Regions from separate parts of the Paenibacillus sp. LjRoot153 genome, predicted to be linked through region 2. Evidence: a T-box and tRNA genes for the amino acid it is inferred to sense, from the RefSeq annotation. Region 2 holds a T-box; the other holds one or more tRNA genes.
The links. The T-box of region 2 lies ahead of ileS (isoleucine--tRNA ligase). A T-box ahead of a tRNA ligase gene usually reads a tRNA of that ligase, here a tRNA-Ile.

Region 1: it has a tRNA-Ile gene. The T-box ahead of ileS (isoleucine--tRNA ligase) is inferred to sense a tRNA for this amino acid. The anticodon was not compared.

The regions. Positions count from the first base shown of each region.
Region 1 is NZ_CAXUQH020000001.1:3,595,320-3,601,964, forward strand. Features, by position in the region: gene ACSQ8P_RS15015 (LysR family transcriptional regulator) at 1-107, opposite strand, end outside; gene dapA (4-hydroxy-tetrahydrodipicolinate synthase) at 221-1,105, shown strand; gene ACSQ8P_RS15025 (RidA family protein) at 1,127-1,519, shown strand; gene ACSQ8P_RS15030 (N-acetyltransferase family protein) at 1,940-2,443, opposite strand; gene ACSQ8P_RS15035 (dipeptidase) at 2,468-3,862, opposite strand; gene ACSQ8P_RS15040 (hypothetical protein) at 4,090-4,254, shown strand; tRNA gene ACSQ8P_RS15045 (tRNA-Met) at 4,344-4,420, shown strand; tRNA gene ACSQ8P_RS15050 (tRNA-Ile) at 4,431-4,504, shown strand; gene ACSQ8P_RS15055 (DUF7010 family protein) at 4,642-5,244, opposite strand; gene ACSQ8P_RS15060 (hypothetical protein) at 5,404-6,645, shown strand, end outside.
Region 2 is NZ_CAXUQH020000001.1:4,377,929-4,384,573, forward strand. Features, by position in the region: gene ACSQ8P_RS18735 (catalase) at 1-671, shown strand, start outside; gene ACSQ8P_RS18740 (cell wall hydrolase) at 733-1,176, opposite strand; gene ileS (isoleucine--tRNA ligase) at 1,376-4,456, opposite strand; T-box leader at 4,539-4,795, opposite strand; gene ACSQ8P_RS18750 (glycoside hydrolase family 130 protein) at 4,850-5,851, opposite strand; gene ACSQ8P_RS18755 (AraC family transcriptional regulator) at 5,960-6,645, shown strand, end outside.

The DNA of each region.
Region 1 (6,645 bases), 780 kb from region 2:
ATTTGCATGGTAATGCTCGATTGGGCATACCCTAATTCTTCAGCAGCACGAGTGAAGCTTTTCCTACGGGCAACCTCCCGGAAGGTGCGGAAATACGTTAGATCCATATATTTGCCTCGCTTTATTATCAATATTTTTGATGAGTTCTATCATTTATTATAGCTAACTGTGATGAAGAGTTCCATGCTAAAGTAAATGTACAAACAAACGAGGCAGGGAGATGGTTATTTTGCTAAAAGAACAAGACCTACAGGGGTTATATGTACCCATCGTCACACCTTTTGATGAAGAGTTTGAAGTGGATGCGGCATCCTTTTATAATCAGGCTTATAATTTGTTTCAAGATGAAATAGATGGATTGGTTGTCAATGGAACAACGGGAGAATCACCAACGATCACTAAAGACGAGCTTGGGGTGTTATTCGCTACAGCACAAGCCGCTCGCGACGCAGCTCATGTTGAGGTGCCTTTAATTGTAGGGACAGGAACGAACGATACGCGTTCAACAGTTCGAAAAACAGAAGAAGCAGGTAAACTTGGTGCAGAAGCTGCATTAGTTGTAGTTCCCTATTACAACAAGCCAAGTCAGCAGGGGATTATTGAACATTTTCGTCAGGTAGCAGGGGTTGGAGTGCCGGTGATCTTGTATGATGTGCCGCATCGCACAGGTGTGACGCTTGAGCTTGATACGGTTCGAACCATCCTTGACATCAATGGGGTCATTGGGATGAAGGACAGTACACCGAACATTGAGCTGGTCACGGAACTGACAAGACTGGGTTCCAAACCAGTTCTATGTGGCGAGGATACTTTGCTGTATGCAGCTCTGCAGTCTGGCGCCAAAGGGGTTATGAGTGCTTCAGCGAATGTGGAGACGGAGAGGTTTGTTTCGTTTATCCGCAGCTTCGTTGCCGGGGCACATGAAGACAGTCGACGAGAGTTCGAGGAGCTGCTTCCGCTGATTCGTCTCCTTTTTCAAGAGCCTAATCCGGCTCCGATCAAATGGCTGCTTCACCAACAAGGAGTTATCGGCTCAGGCGCATTACGATTGCCGCTATTACCGGTGACTGAGGGGTTACAAGCGAGATTATCAACTTATTTGTAAGAAGTAAGGAGCGATTGCGAAATGAATCGAACAAGAGTGTTTACGGGCTCACCCTGGGAGCCTGTGGTCGGGTACTGTCGAGCCATTCGCATAGGGGACCGAATCGAGGTCGCTGGGACGACAGCGATGAAAGACGGAGAGGTTGTTGGCGTGGGCAATGCCTATGAGCAAGCTCGATTCATCCTTCAAACGATTGAAAAGGCACTCCAAGAGCTCGGCGCACAGCTATCTGATGTGGTGCGAACGCGGATGTTCGTGACGGATATATCGTTATGGGAAGAGTTCGGCAGGGCGCATGGGGAGTATTTCCGAGATGTGCAGCCTGTTGCGACGATGGTCGAAGTGAAGGCGCTGATTGACCCGAAATTGTTGATTGAGATAGAGGTAGAAGCGATTGTGACGGAGGCTGGGTAGAGAGTGGCAGTGTGTGATCAAGGAATGAATGGTGAGTAGAGTAGAGTAGAGTAGAGTAGTCTGTAGTGAGTTGTGTTTAGAGAGTAGTGTGTAGCGAATAGCGGATAGATGGATTTTATCCATCTATTATCGCAGCTTTCTGATGTTTTTATAGAATTGATGGAAAATGTGCAGCTAATTTCAGTTGGTTCGAACAAAATCCTCCGATTCGCCTGGTTTAGCTGTAGAAAATCCATTTATTTCAAATTCGAGGCCGAATAGCGTAATTTAGCTGTATTTATTCCATTTAAATGGAAGTGGAACTATAGAAAATAGCCTTGTCCTCCAAGCGATCAACAATAAAGCGCCACAACTCACTAGCATCGCGAAATTGATTTCGCGGGTAGAGAGGTGTAGCGCTTTTTATTTTACGAGTGTCGACTAACCTACACGTTTACCCAAAATGATTAAATCCCGCTCAACGCCATCTAACTCAGCAACGCCAGGCAAATGCGCCCAATTCGTGAATCCGAATTTGCGGAATAGCTGTAAGCTCGGCTCATTGTGCCCAAAAATAAAACCTAACAAAGACTTGAGCCCCAGCTTGGGACTAGCTTCAAGCGCTTGTTCCATCAAGTAGCGTCCAATGCCTTGGCCGCGACATGCTTCATCCACGTAAATACTGACTTCCGCAGTTGCGTTATAAGCGGGTCGTCCATAGAAGGACTGAAAACTCAGCCAGCCACAAATGCCGTTCTCATTTTCAAGCACCCATAGTGGGCGGAAATCGGCAGAGTGTTCGTGAAACCAGAGCTCGCGTGAAGCTGTTGTGACGGGCTCTGTATCGGCAGTAACCATGCGTCCTGCAATCGTGGAATTGTAGATACGTACGATTTCTGCTAAATCTTCCAATTGTGCATCACGCATGTGTAATGGACTTCCCATAGAAATTACTCCTTTTACCCTAACTTAGTTAGATTCTGTTGCAGTTGCAGCCAATGCAGCTAGCTTCATCCAGTAACGACTAATCGTCTCAGTCCCATTGTCCCAATTCATCAAATGGAAATGCTCATTTGGAGCATGGAGATTCTCCCCTGGCAGGCCAAAGCCCATAAGCACGACAGGCGCATCCAATACGCGCCCCAAAACTTCAACAATCGGAATCGACCCTCCGCTGCGTGTATATACAGGCCATTTACTGAAAGTTTCTTCATAAGCTTCTGCCGCCGCAACCATAACTGGCTCATCAATAGGTGTAATGAAGGGATTCCCTCGCAATTGACGATCTAACGTAATCGACACACCAGGAAGAGATTGTGCATGAATATGGGCTTGGACCAGATCCATGATTTCCTCAGGAACCTGCGCAGCGACTAGGCGACATGCAATTTTGGCAGTAGCACGATTCGGAATGATTGGTTTAATTCCCTCCCCCTGGAAGCCGCCACTAACTGATGTAATTTCAAGAGTAGGCCGGGACGTCGTTTGTTCGTAAAAGGAGAAACCTTTCTCCCCATAAAGCTCCGTGACGTTCAAATCCGTGCGAACCTTGCTTTCATCAGGCTCAACCTGCTTGAACGCTTCGCGCTCTTTGTCCGAGAGTTCGATAACACGGTCATAGAATCCTTGTACAGCTACACGTCCATTCTCGTCATGAAAGGAGCTTAATAGCTTAGTCATTGCGTGAATTGGGTTCTGTACCGCACCGCCGAAAAGACCAGAATGGAGATCACTATTAGCGCCATCGATCGTGATTTCGAATCCGGCTAAGCCGCGAAGTCCATACATGAGTGCTGGTTTACCAGGACCGTGCATTTGTGTGTCGGATAGTACGATGGAATCAGCTTGCAATTTAGCAGCATGCTCTTCAACAAAGGATGGTAGATGCTTACTAGCAATCTCTTCTTCACCTTCTATGCAGAATTTCACGTTAACCGGAATCGACCCATGTGTTTGTAGAAAAGCTTCAACAACCTTTACGTAAAGTAACAATTGGCCTTTGTCATCCGTACTTCCGCGACCGAACAGCTTATTATCACGGATTAGGGGTTCAAAAGGAGGCGTTTCCCACAACTCTAATGGCTCAGCGGGCTGCACATCATAATGACCATAAATCAGCACTGTCGGTTTGCCAGGGGCATGCAACCAATCCGCATAAACCACAGGGTGACCTTTCGTAGGCATGATTTCAATATTTTCAAGTCCGGCTTTTTGTAAAGACTGGGCAGTCCACTCCGCGCATTTCAGTATATCCGGTTGATGCTGGGCAACTGCACTTATGCTTGGAATCCTCAAGAAAGCCATGAGTTCTTCTATGTGTTCATCCCTATGCGATTGTAGGTAGCTTTTGATTGTTTCAATCATGGGTGTTTTCTCCTTTTTTCAACTGACAAAATGGTCTACATCACTTAACTTCCCCAAAAGCAGGGAAATTCCTGCTATTCCTGTAAACCGTCACATTTTATTTGTTATTTGGTCAATTAGAACGGCTTTCTTCATATTTGAGATCATCTTTGGACAATACTGCTAATAAGAGATCCTTTATATGGATAAGCTAAAAGTAACGATCTGACTATAATGGAGGGACACGCATGAACTGGATATATTGGGCGAAATTATACGATTCGAAGTTTCAAGCGGGCTGTTTAGCGAAACGTATGGAAGAAGATTGGTGGATCTATGGGTATGAGTGCCCGCAGGAAGTTGAGGTTTATAAGTCGAAAAAAGGACGCTTTGGCGTTAGATACAACACATAAATGATTTGATTATGCATAAAATTAACGCTTGACTAAGCCATCTCCGTTGGTGTATATTTATTTTTGTCGCTGTTGAGCGGCATACATGACGCGGGGTGGAGCAGCTCGGTAGCTCGTCGGGCTCATAACCCGAAGGCCGCAGGTTCAAATCCTGCCCCCGCAACCAAATTTCATTAGGGCCTATAGCTCAGTTGGTTAGAGCGGTCGGCTCATAACCGATTGGTCGGGGGTTCGAGTCCCTCTGGGCCCATAGTACGGAAACCCTTGGTATATAAGGGTTTTTATTTATTTTAGCGACGAAAGCAAGCCTCTCGCTCTCATCAAGCTTTGATGGGAATGAGGGGCTTGTTTTTGTTTGTGCACACTTGTGCGCACATGCGTTTATCATTATTGCTTCAACTTTTTAAGTATGGTTACCCAGATTCTCAAACCTGTCACCCAGAGCGTCACAGCGGAGCCAAAACCGATAAACGTAGAAATCGCAATGAGAGATACATCACCGATCGTGGCGTTAATAGGTAAAAATAATGAAATGATGCCTAGTATACTCATTACAATACCCGTACCATAATAAAATTTTTCTCGAAACAATGAGGCTAAAGGGAAAAAATGGATACCAACAATGATCGCCATAATAGGGAAAAAGACTTCAAAATGATCGAGTGTATTGCAAATGACACTTGCAAGAAAGATCGCAAGTCCTTCCAAACCAAATATCAAGCCGAATTTTCGATTAATTCGTTTCCAGTCTTCTCTTTCCTTCGGTGTTACAGTATGATTTATGCTACGAGATTTAACAAATAGTGAAATGGCTCCGCTCAGTAAGATCAATGTTATTATTGCTGAAAGAACAAGTGGCCATTGAGCTACAAGTTGATGTGAACCAACAATACCAATGGAAGCCCAGAGTGCACCAAAGAAAGTCATGAACATGACGCCATTCGCTGCTCCTATGACAGCTGATTTAGACAATTTTACAAATTCACTCATTATTCATCAGACTCCTATCATTTAATTTTAGTTTCTGCGCTGTCTCCGAAAGAGTTAATACTTTGTTAATAATCCATTTAGATGGATTCAATAAGCGTATACTAAAATAACTAGTAAGGAAACGTTTCCCGCAAATTGTTTTAAAAAAGGAGAAGAGAAATGAAACTTAGCAAAAAATCAATTACAGTACTTTTTTTTACGGTTGGAGCTTGTCTATTTGTATCTACAGCATTCGCTGATGCGCTGCTTGGATCCGGATACGATCGGTTGAAGGATTCAGTGAAAAATACGGCGTCGGTGATGGAAAAGGGTCTTAACAACTATACGGTTGAGACGATGTATACACTGAAAGACAATGATAAAATTTTGCTGCAATCGTCCAATTTCATGAAAATGGATACGGTAAATCAAGTAAAAGAGAATAACGAAGTAACGAAAAACGGCAAAGGTGAAACGACCTCCAGATATTCGTATGCCGACAAGAATCAAACGATTGACAAAAACGAATTGGACAATACATATTATGTATTTGATCATTCGGCGGAAGTGAACCAAAACCGTAAAGGTCCAGCCGATTTCGATAACCCTTTTAAAGAAAAGGGAGCAACTGAGGTTGAGAAAATCGTTGACGCTGTTGTTGGCTCTTTGAAAGATTATGTACAAGTTGAAGAAAGCGCAAATGGAGGTAAAGTGTTCTCAGGTAGTTTGTCAGAGGCACAAGTGCCGGCCATCGTGAATGCAGTCTCCTCCTTCGGTATCAAGCAAATGCTGGATAATGAAAGAGATTTACCAGCTATAGAGAGCGATATTTTTGTGAAAAAGGTTGTAGGTACGGCAAATGAAAGTAAAGATGGTTATCTAGAAAATCTGACGGGTGAGATCACGCTGTCAGGAAAAGATAAAAATGGGGTTCAGCATGACTTAAACCTCAATGTTATGTTAAAGCTGTCTGAGATTGGCAGTACAAAGATTACTATGCCTGATTTAACTACAGCCAAGGTTGAGAAGGTTAGTCGTTCTAGTGGATTCAGCTCTAAATATGTAGGAACCTATCAAAATGATATTATTTTGGACAAAGACGGTAAGTTCATGAAGATCGGCGAGCGAACAGTTAAAATCACAAGCGTAAATGGCGACAAAGTATCAGGTACGTATTCCGAAACCGTAAATCCTGGTTTTGAGGGCGAGTATCCAAACAAGGATGTATTTAATTTCGAGTACAATCTGTCGACGTCTCCAACGTTTACTTACACGGACTCGAAGGGTGAACAGAAGCAAGGGATGATTCATCCAAGCATGGCAGGTAAGATTTATTTTGAAATGAATCTAGAGATTAGCGATAAAAATGGTTACAAACAAAGCAATAGTATGAAGCCTTTCTATGATGGAGAATTTAGTCGC
Region 2 (6,645 bases):
CAGCTCAGTTAGCTAGGGAAAATCCCGATTATGCCGGTAAGGACCTCTTTGATACGCTGGCATCAGGCCAAACGGTCGAATACGCGCTGTATGTTCAGTTGATGGACCCGGGCGATGGAGCTAAGTTGCCCTATGATCCGCTAGACGATACCAAAGTTTGGGATGAGAGACAATTTCCGTTGATGCCGGTAGGCCGTCTCGTATTAAATCGTAATCCAGACAACTATATGGAGCAAGTCGAGAAAATCGCCTTTTCTCCAGCGAATCTATTGGAAGGCGCCGAATTATCGGACGATAAAATGCTGCAGGGACGTACGAATATATACTGGGATTCACAGCGGCATCGCTTGGGGTCTGATTTCAGGAAGATCCCTATCAATCATCAGCACAATTGGACTCCCCGTTCACTTGAAACCAGCGGCGAAGGTAGATTTGTTGAAGGCCGACTCATTCGGTCCGATATACCTAATCCGGATAATTTCACACAAGCGGGACAGTATTATAACTCCCTCTCACCCATCCAACAGGAACATTTGGTCCAGAATCTTGCTGCAGATCTATCTAGTATATCCACTGAGACACAACGGATAGTTCTTAATTATCTATTCCAAGCGTCACAAGAAATGGGCAACAGGGTTTCTCAACGGATACAGTTCCATTACAAAGGATAATGAGAAAAGAGCTGTCAATTGGCAGCTCTTTTCTTCACGTAGAACGATTCTGTTGTTATCTTTAAAACGTATTGTAGACATTTTGACATTCTTTGGGGGTCGGCTCATAAAAACAGTGCTTCTTGTAGCGGCCTGCTTTCGGCTGATTATACCAGGTTTCCGGGCACGGTCCGGGTTTGTCGAACGTCCCCGGTCGAAAATACCAGAGCGAAAATTTACCTGGCCAATGCCGCTCCCCATTCACAGCTCTCTGTGCTAAGCGTCGCTCTCTTTCTCTTGCGTTTTGATAATACATGCCATGCTGCAACGCTTCGAACGCATGCGGCTGGTTAATCATTTGGGGAATTGTCCGGAGATTTTTAAAGTCGGAGCAATTCGCTCTTATTCGATTAATGCCAACATTTCCAACAAGAAGCATACCCGTTTCGCCTTCGGTCTCAGCTTCAGCTCGAAGCAACCTTGCCAACATGTCAATATCCTGCTTTCTCGCTTTTACGACTGCCATTCGCTCACCTCAATTGAGTATATGTCTAGACCCATCATATTGTAGGTGAAGTGGAAATGTTACTTACTTACCGCGAAACGATAATTTAATCTGGTTGTTCTTCGCTCGTAGCGAATAGGTAGGATCCATTGTTCCCAGAGAATGAATCGTGCCTGCGATTTGTTGCGCCATTCACTTCTAAGCTGCCCTATTCGTACTTTTACCGGATTAATAATCTGATCTTGCTTTCACCATACGAAACGGTTTCCATATTGGGCTCTGAAGCATATCGAACACTGTTCAGTAATACATGTTCTTGTAAGACATGGTCAAATCGTACTAAAGCTGTTTGTAATTGTACATCTACATCTAGAACAAGATCGACGCGTTTCTCGATCGGGAGTCCTATCTTTTTGCGATAATCTTGAATTGCACGAATAACCTCTCTAACCAAGCCTTCCTGTTCTAATTCTTCCGTCAAGGTTGTGTTTAAGGCAACGGTCATTTGGTAACCCGATGCCGAGGCGTAACCTTCATTCGCTTGTTTTTCAATAAGTAAATCCTCTAGCAGAATGTGCAGGACTTCACCTTCGATGTTTACATCCAGGAAGCCATTGTCTACCACTGCTTTAGCTTCTAGAGTAGATAACTGCTTCAACTGGGCTTGCACGGGTCCCACGAATTTCCCGAACTTTTTACCTGCTGCTTTCAAGTTTAATTTGAAAGTGAAGCGAACAAATCCGACATCACTAGCTACGATTTGGATCGATTTAACATTGATCTCATCTTGGATGATGTCTTCAAATCCTCCAATGTTACACGCACTGTCAAACGAAACGTATAACTCCGACAGCGGCATCCGGGTTTTGATCCCTGTTTCATTTCGGATATTGCGAGCCAATTCCACGATTTGCCTCACGGTTTCCATGTCTTTCTCTAACGATACATCGTGCAACGTTTCATCCATTGTCGGATAATCGGTCAGATGTACACTTCCCTTGCCTCCCAAATTAGCATATAGATCATCTGCAATGAGCGGCGTATAGGGAGCAATCAGTTGTGCGAGTGTTAACAGAACATGACGTAAGGTTTGATAAGCTGCTAGTTTATCCTCGGTCCATTCGCTTCCCCAGAACCGATCTCGCGAACGTCTGATATACCAATTGCTAAGTTCATCTACGAAAGCTTCCATTTGCTTCGCGGGATTCAAGAAATCGTTGAATTCTAGTCCTTTTACTACATTGTGCAAAGTGCTGTTTAATCTAGATAAAATCCATCGATCCAACACATTCACGGAGGTTATTTGCGGATAATCATCTGGATGATACTGATCAATTTGCGCATACAAGGCATAGAAGGCATGCGTGTTGTTGATCGTGTCAATAACCTTAGATTTAGCCTCGGCGACAATTTGCTTGGAGAACCTCTTACTGCTCCAAGGAGCACTATCGGATAGCAATGCCCAACGGAATGCGTCTGTGCCAAATTCGTTAATGATTTCCCAAGGATCAATCCCGTTGCCCTTGCTCTTAGACATTTTTTGTCCATTCTCATCCAGAACATGCCCCGTTGATAAGACGGCTTTATATGGGATTTGCCCATTATATAGAGTAGAGACTGCCAACAAGCTGAAAAACCAGCCTCGCGTCTGATCAATTCCCTCGCAGATCATATCGGCAGGATACTGCTCTTGAAACAGCTCCTTGTGTTCAAATGGCTGATGATACTGGGCAAATGGCATGGAGCCGCTATCGAACCAAACGTCAATGACTTCCGAGGTTCTATGCATCGAACCGCCGCAAGCGCATCGCAACTTCACTTGATCCACGTAAGGTTTATGCAGCTCAAGGCTTTCCTCGATCGGATCTATTGATTTATCACGGAGGTCCTTATGGCTGTGTGGTGCATATTCTGCGTTGCAGATTTCACATATCCAAACGTTGAGTGGCGTACCCCAATAGCGATTCCGGCTGATATTCCAATCAACGAGCTCTTCTAAGAATTTCCCAAACCGGCCTTCACGCAAATGGGAAGGATACCAAGTGATTTGGCTGTTGTTCGCGATCAACTGATCTTTAATAGCTGTTGTTTGGATGAACCAACTCTCCGTCGCGTAATAGAGTAGCGGCGATTTACAGCGCCAGCAAAATGGATAGCTATGCTCATAACGTTCCTTGGTGAACAAAAGACCACGTTCAGCTAAGCTTTTAACGATATCGATGTCACAATCCTTCACAAATCGACCGGCAAAATCGGAGATTTGATCGACGTAACGACCTCTCGCATCAACAACATTCACGAAATCCAATTCATGCTGGCGTACTGTGCGATAATCGTCTTCCCCATGAGCTGGCGCAATATGGACAATCCCCGTCCCACTAGTGTCGCTAACATAGTCCGCGTCTACGACGATATGTCCTTTCGTTACTTGTAAATAATCAAATGGTGCCACATAAGGAGTTCCCACAAATTCAGAACCTCTATGTGTAGATAGGAGCTCATACTCTCCTTTGATGACGGTATTGACAAGGTTACTTGCTACAATGTAGACTTCACCATTTTGTTTGACTTTGACATAATCCACATCTTTATTTACAGCTAAAGCGACATTGGCAGGCAACGTCCATGGGGTAGTCGTCCATGCAAGAAAGTGTTCATCAGCGTTCTTACTTGTAAATTTCACAGTGGCACTTAAATCTTTCACATCTTCATAACCTTGGGCAACTTCGTGAGAGCTGAGTGTTGTTTGACAATCCGGGCAATACGGGCTTACACGATGACCTTTATACAGATGCCCTTTCGCATGAATCGTAGATAAAATGTGCCAAACACTTTCGATATAATCATTGGTTAGTGTGACATAAGGATTCTCCATATCCGTCCAGTATGCGATCGCTTCGGTCATTTCACGCCACTGCTTCTCATATTCGAAAACGCTGCTCTTACACGCCTCCACGAATTTGGCGACCCCATAGGATTCGATTTCCTGTTTGCCAGAAATACCAAGCTTTTTCTCTACGCCTAGCTCAACAGGAAGCCCATGTGTATCCCAACCTGCTTTGCGTATGACACGGAAGCCTGACATCGTTTTGTAGCGACCGATGAAATCTTTGATTACTCGTCCCAGCACATGCCCGATATGCGGCTCACCGTTCGCTGTTGGGGGACCTTCATAAAAAACAAAGTTGGGTTGTCCCTCTCTATTTTCAATCGATTTTCGAAATGTGTCATTCTGTTTCCACTGTTCAAGAACTCGGAGTTCTCGCGTCCTAGCCTTTTCTTTCACATCCACTTTTCTCATAGGTCCCATCCTCTCATTTCATCCAACGTAACGTTCGTTCCTTGACGAAAAGGTTGTGTGAAAAACACAAAAATCCCGTCCCATAAGGGACGAGATTTCATCTCGCGATACCACCCTAGTTCCGTAAAGATTATCAATAACATAATCTTACGACACCTCTAACTACGTACCATCATACGCATCCTTAGTAACGGCTGGAACCCGGGTCAGCTTACTCACATGCTTCAGCTTTCCTTCTCGGAGAGGATTTTCTACGAAGTCTTGAACATTGGCTCTCAGCGTGCGCCAACTCTCTGTGGAACAAGGGCTCCCTATACTCTTTCTCGTCAATGAATTTATTCGAACATTCAGTTAACTCATTCTCACATCTTCATCAGCAAATGTCAACAGGCGTTATTCATTTCCTTCTAAACATAACTTCACTAAGTCATCCACATGCGCTGTTGCCAAACACTCAACAGTATCCGCTGCTCCGTAGTAGATTTTCACTTCACCATCATCTTCAAGAATCATGCCGCCCGGGAAAATGACATCATTCCGGAAGCCCCCATCTGTTTCATAGTTAACTTCGGGTGCTAATAATGGCTCCTTATAAAGTCCTATAACCTTCTTCGGGTTATCCAAATCAAGCAGCATAATTCCCGCTGTATAACGCTTTTTCCACGTCGGCTCCCAGCCATTTTTACCACGGTTTGGATCGATATCAACGGCATGGATCGTCGTTAACCATCCCTTAGACGTCCGAATTGGTGGTGCGGCAGGTCCAATTTTATCATTCGCATACGGCACATGTTCAACACCTAAGACGAGATCCGTTTCTCCCCAGTATTTGAGATCAGGCGACTGCGAAAGCCAAATATCAAATTGATCTTTCCCACGACTGTACACCGGGAAAGGACGTTCCAGACGTACATAATTGCCGTTAATTTTCTCAGGAAACAGTACCATATTCCGATTGTCTGGTGCTGACATGGACAAAATTTCAAACTTATCAAAATCATCTGTTACCGCGATCCCACCTCTAACACCGTGGCGCGTATCGACTGCGAAGCACATGTAAACACGACCATCCATCACCGTTAGTCGAGGGTCGTAAACACGTGTGATTTCCTCGTCATACAACTTCCAACATGGTTTCGACTGTACATCCCAATGAATGCCATCTTTGCTGTAGGCAAGGCCTAAATCTGTCGTATGCGAAGGCTCTAACGTTTGATCATTGACGGAGCCGTGGTCATTACGGAACACCATGATATATTGGCCTTGGAATTTGGTAACACCAGCGTTGAATGTAAGCGCTGTAGGATAGGGAACGGAATCTGCCGTAAGGATAGGGTTAGCAGGATGTCTTGTTATAACAGAACTTGATGTTAATGAACCAATGGTTAAGGTCATGAGAGTTCCTCCTTCAATCTTGTATAACAATAGGTTACAATAGGTGTGCGCAGGTTTCCTATCAATCCTTGAACAAACCTCTCATTTCTTGAATAGGCTGTGATTCTCATGACATTTCCCATCAATAAGCAATTATCGGATTATCCCAATATCGGGGCATTCCCCTTTCATTTATCGATTAATCGGGTTGATCAGCATTTTCCTAGTCATCGCCATGATTTCTTGGAATTCTCTTTGGTTGTTGAGGGCAACGGATATGAAACCGTTAATGGACAAATACATACTATGCAGCCTGGAACCTTCACCCTTCTGCTTCCTTATCAAGTGCACGAAATCACGGCTAATCCCGGTAGTCCACTCATTCTGTTCAACTGTATGTTTGGCTTAGAGCTGCTTGGGGATCCAGCGGAGCGCTTGCTCCTTTCGGATAACAATCCGTTTCTAACTCACTATGACCTGAGTGCTGAACAATGTGAGATCGTAAGACATAACCTGCAAGGCATGCTCCGTGAATATGAACAATCCGCTGATATATGGCAGCCCCTTCTCTTGAAAGGAGAGCTCCAACGCATACTTGCGTTTCTTCACAGGCTTCACCCGAGCAGCTCAGATGTACAGCCGAATATATCCGTATTGCCTTCCAAAACCGCATTACCATGGGCAATACTTCGCTACATTCATACTCGCTATCGTGACCCGCTCACGTTGGAGCTCATCGGCGCTCATTTCCATTGTCATCCTTCCAGGGTGACGCAAATCTTAACCCAACATCTTGGCGTGACCTTCGTATCTCT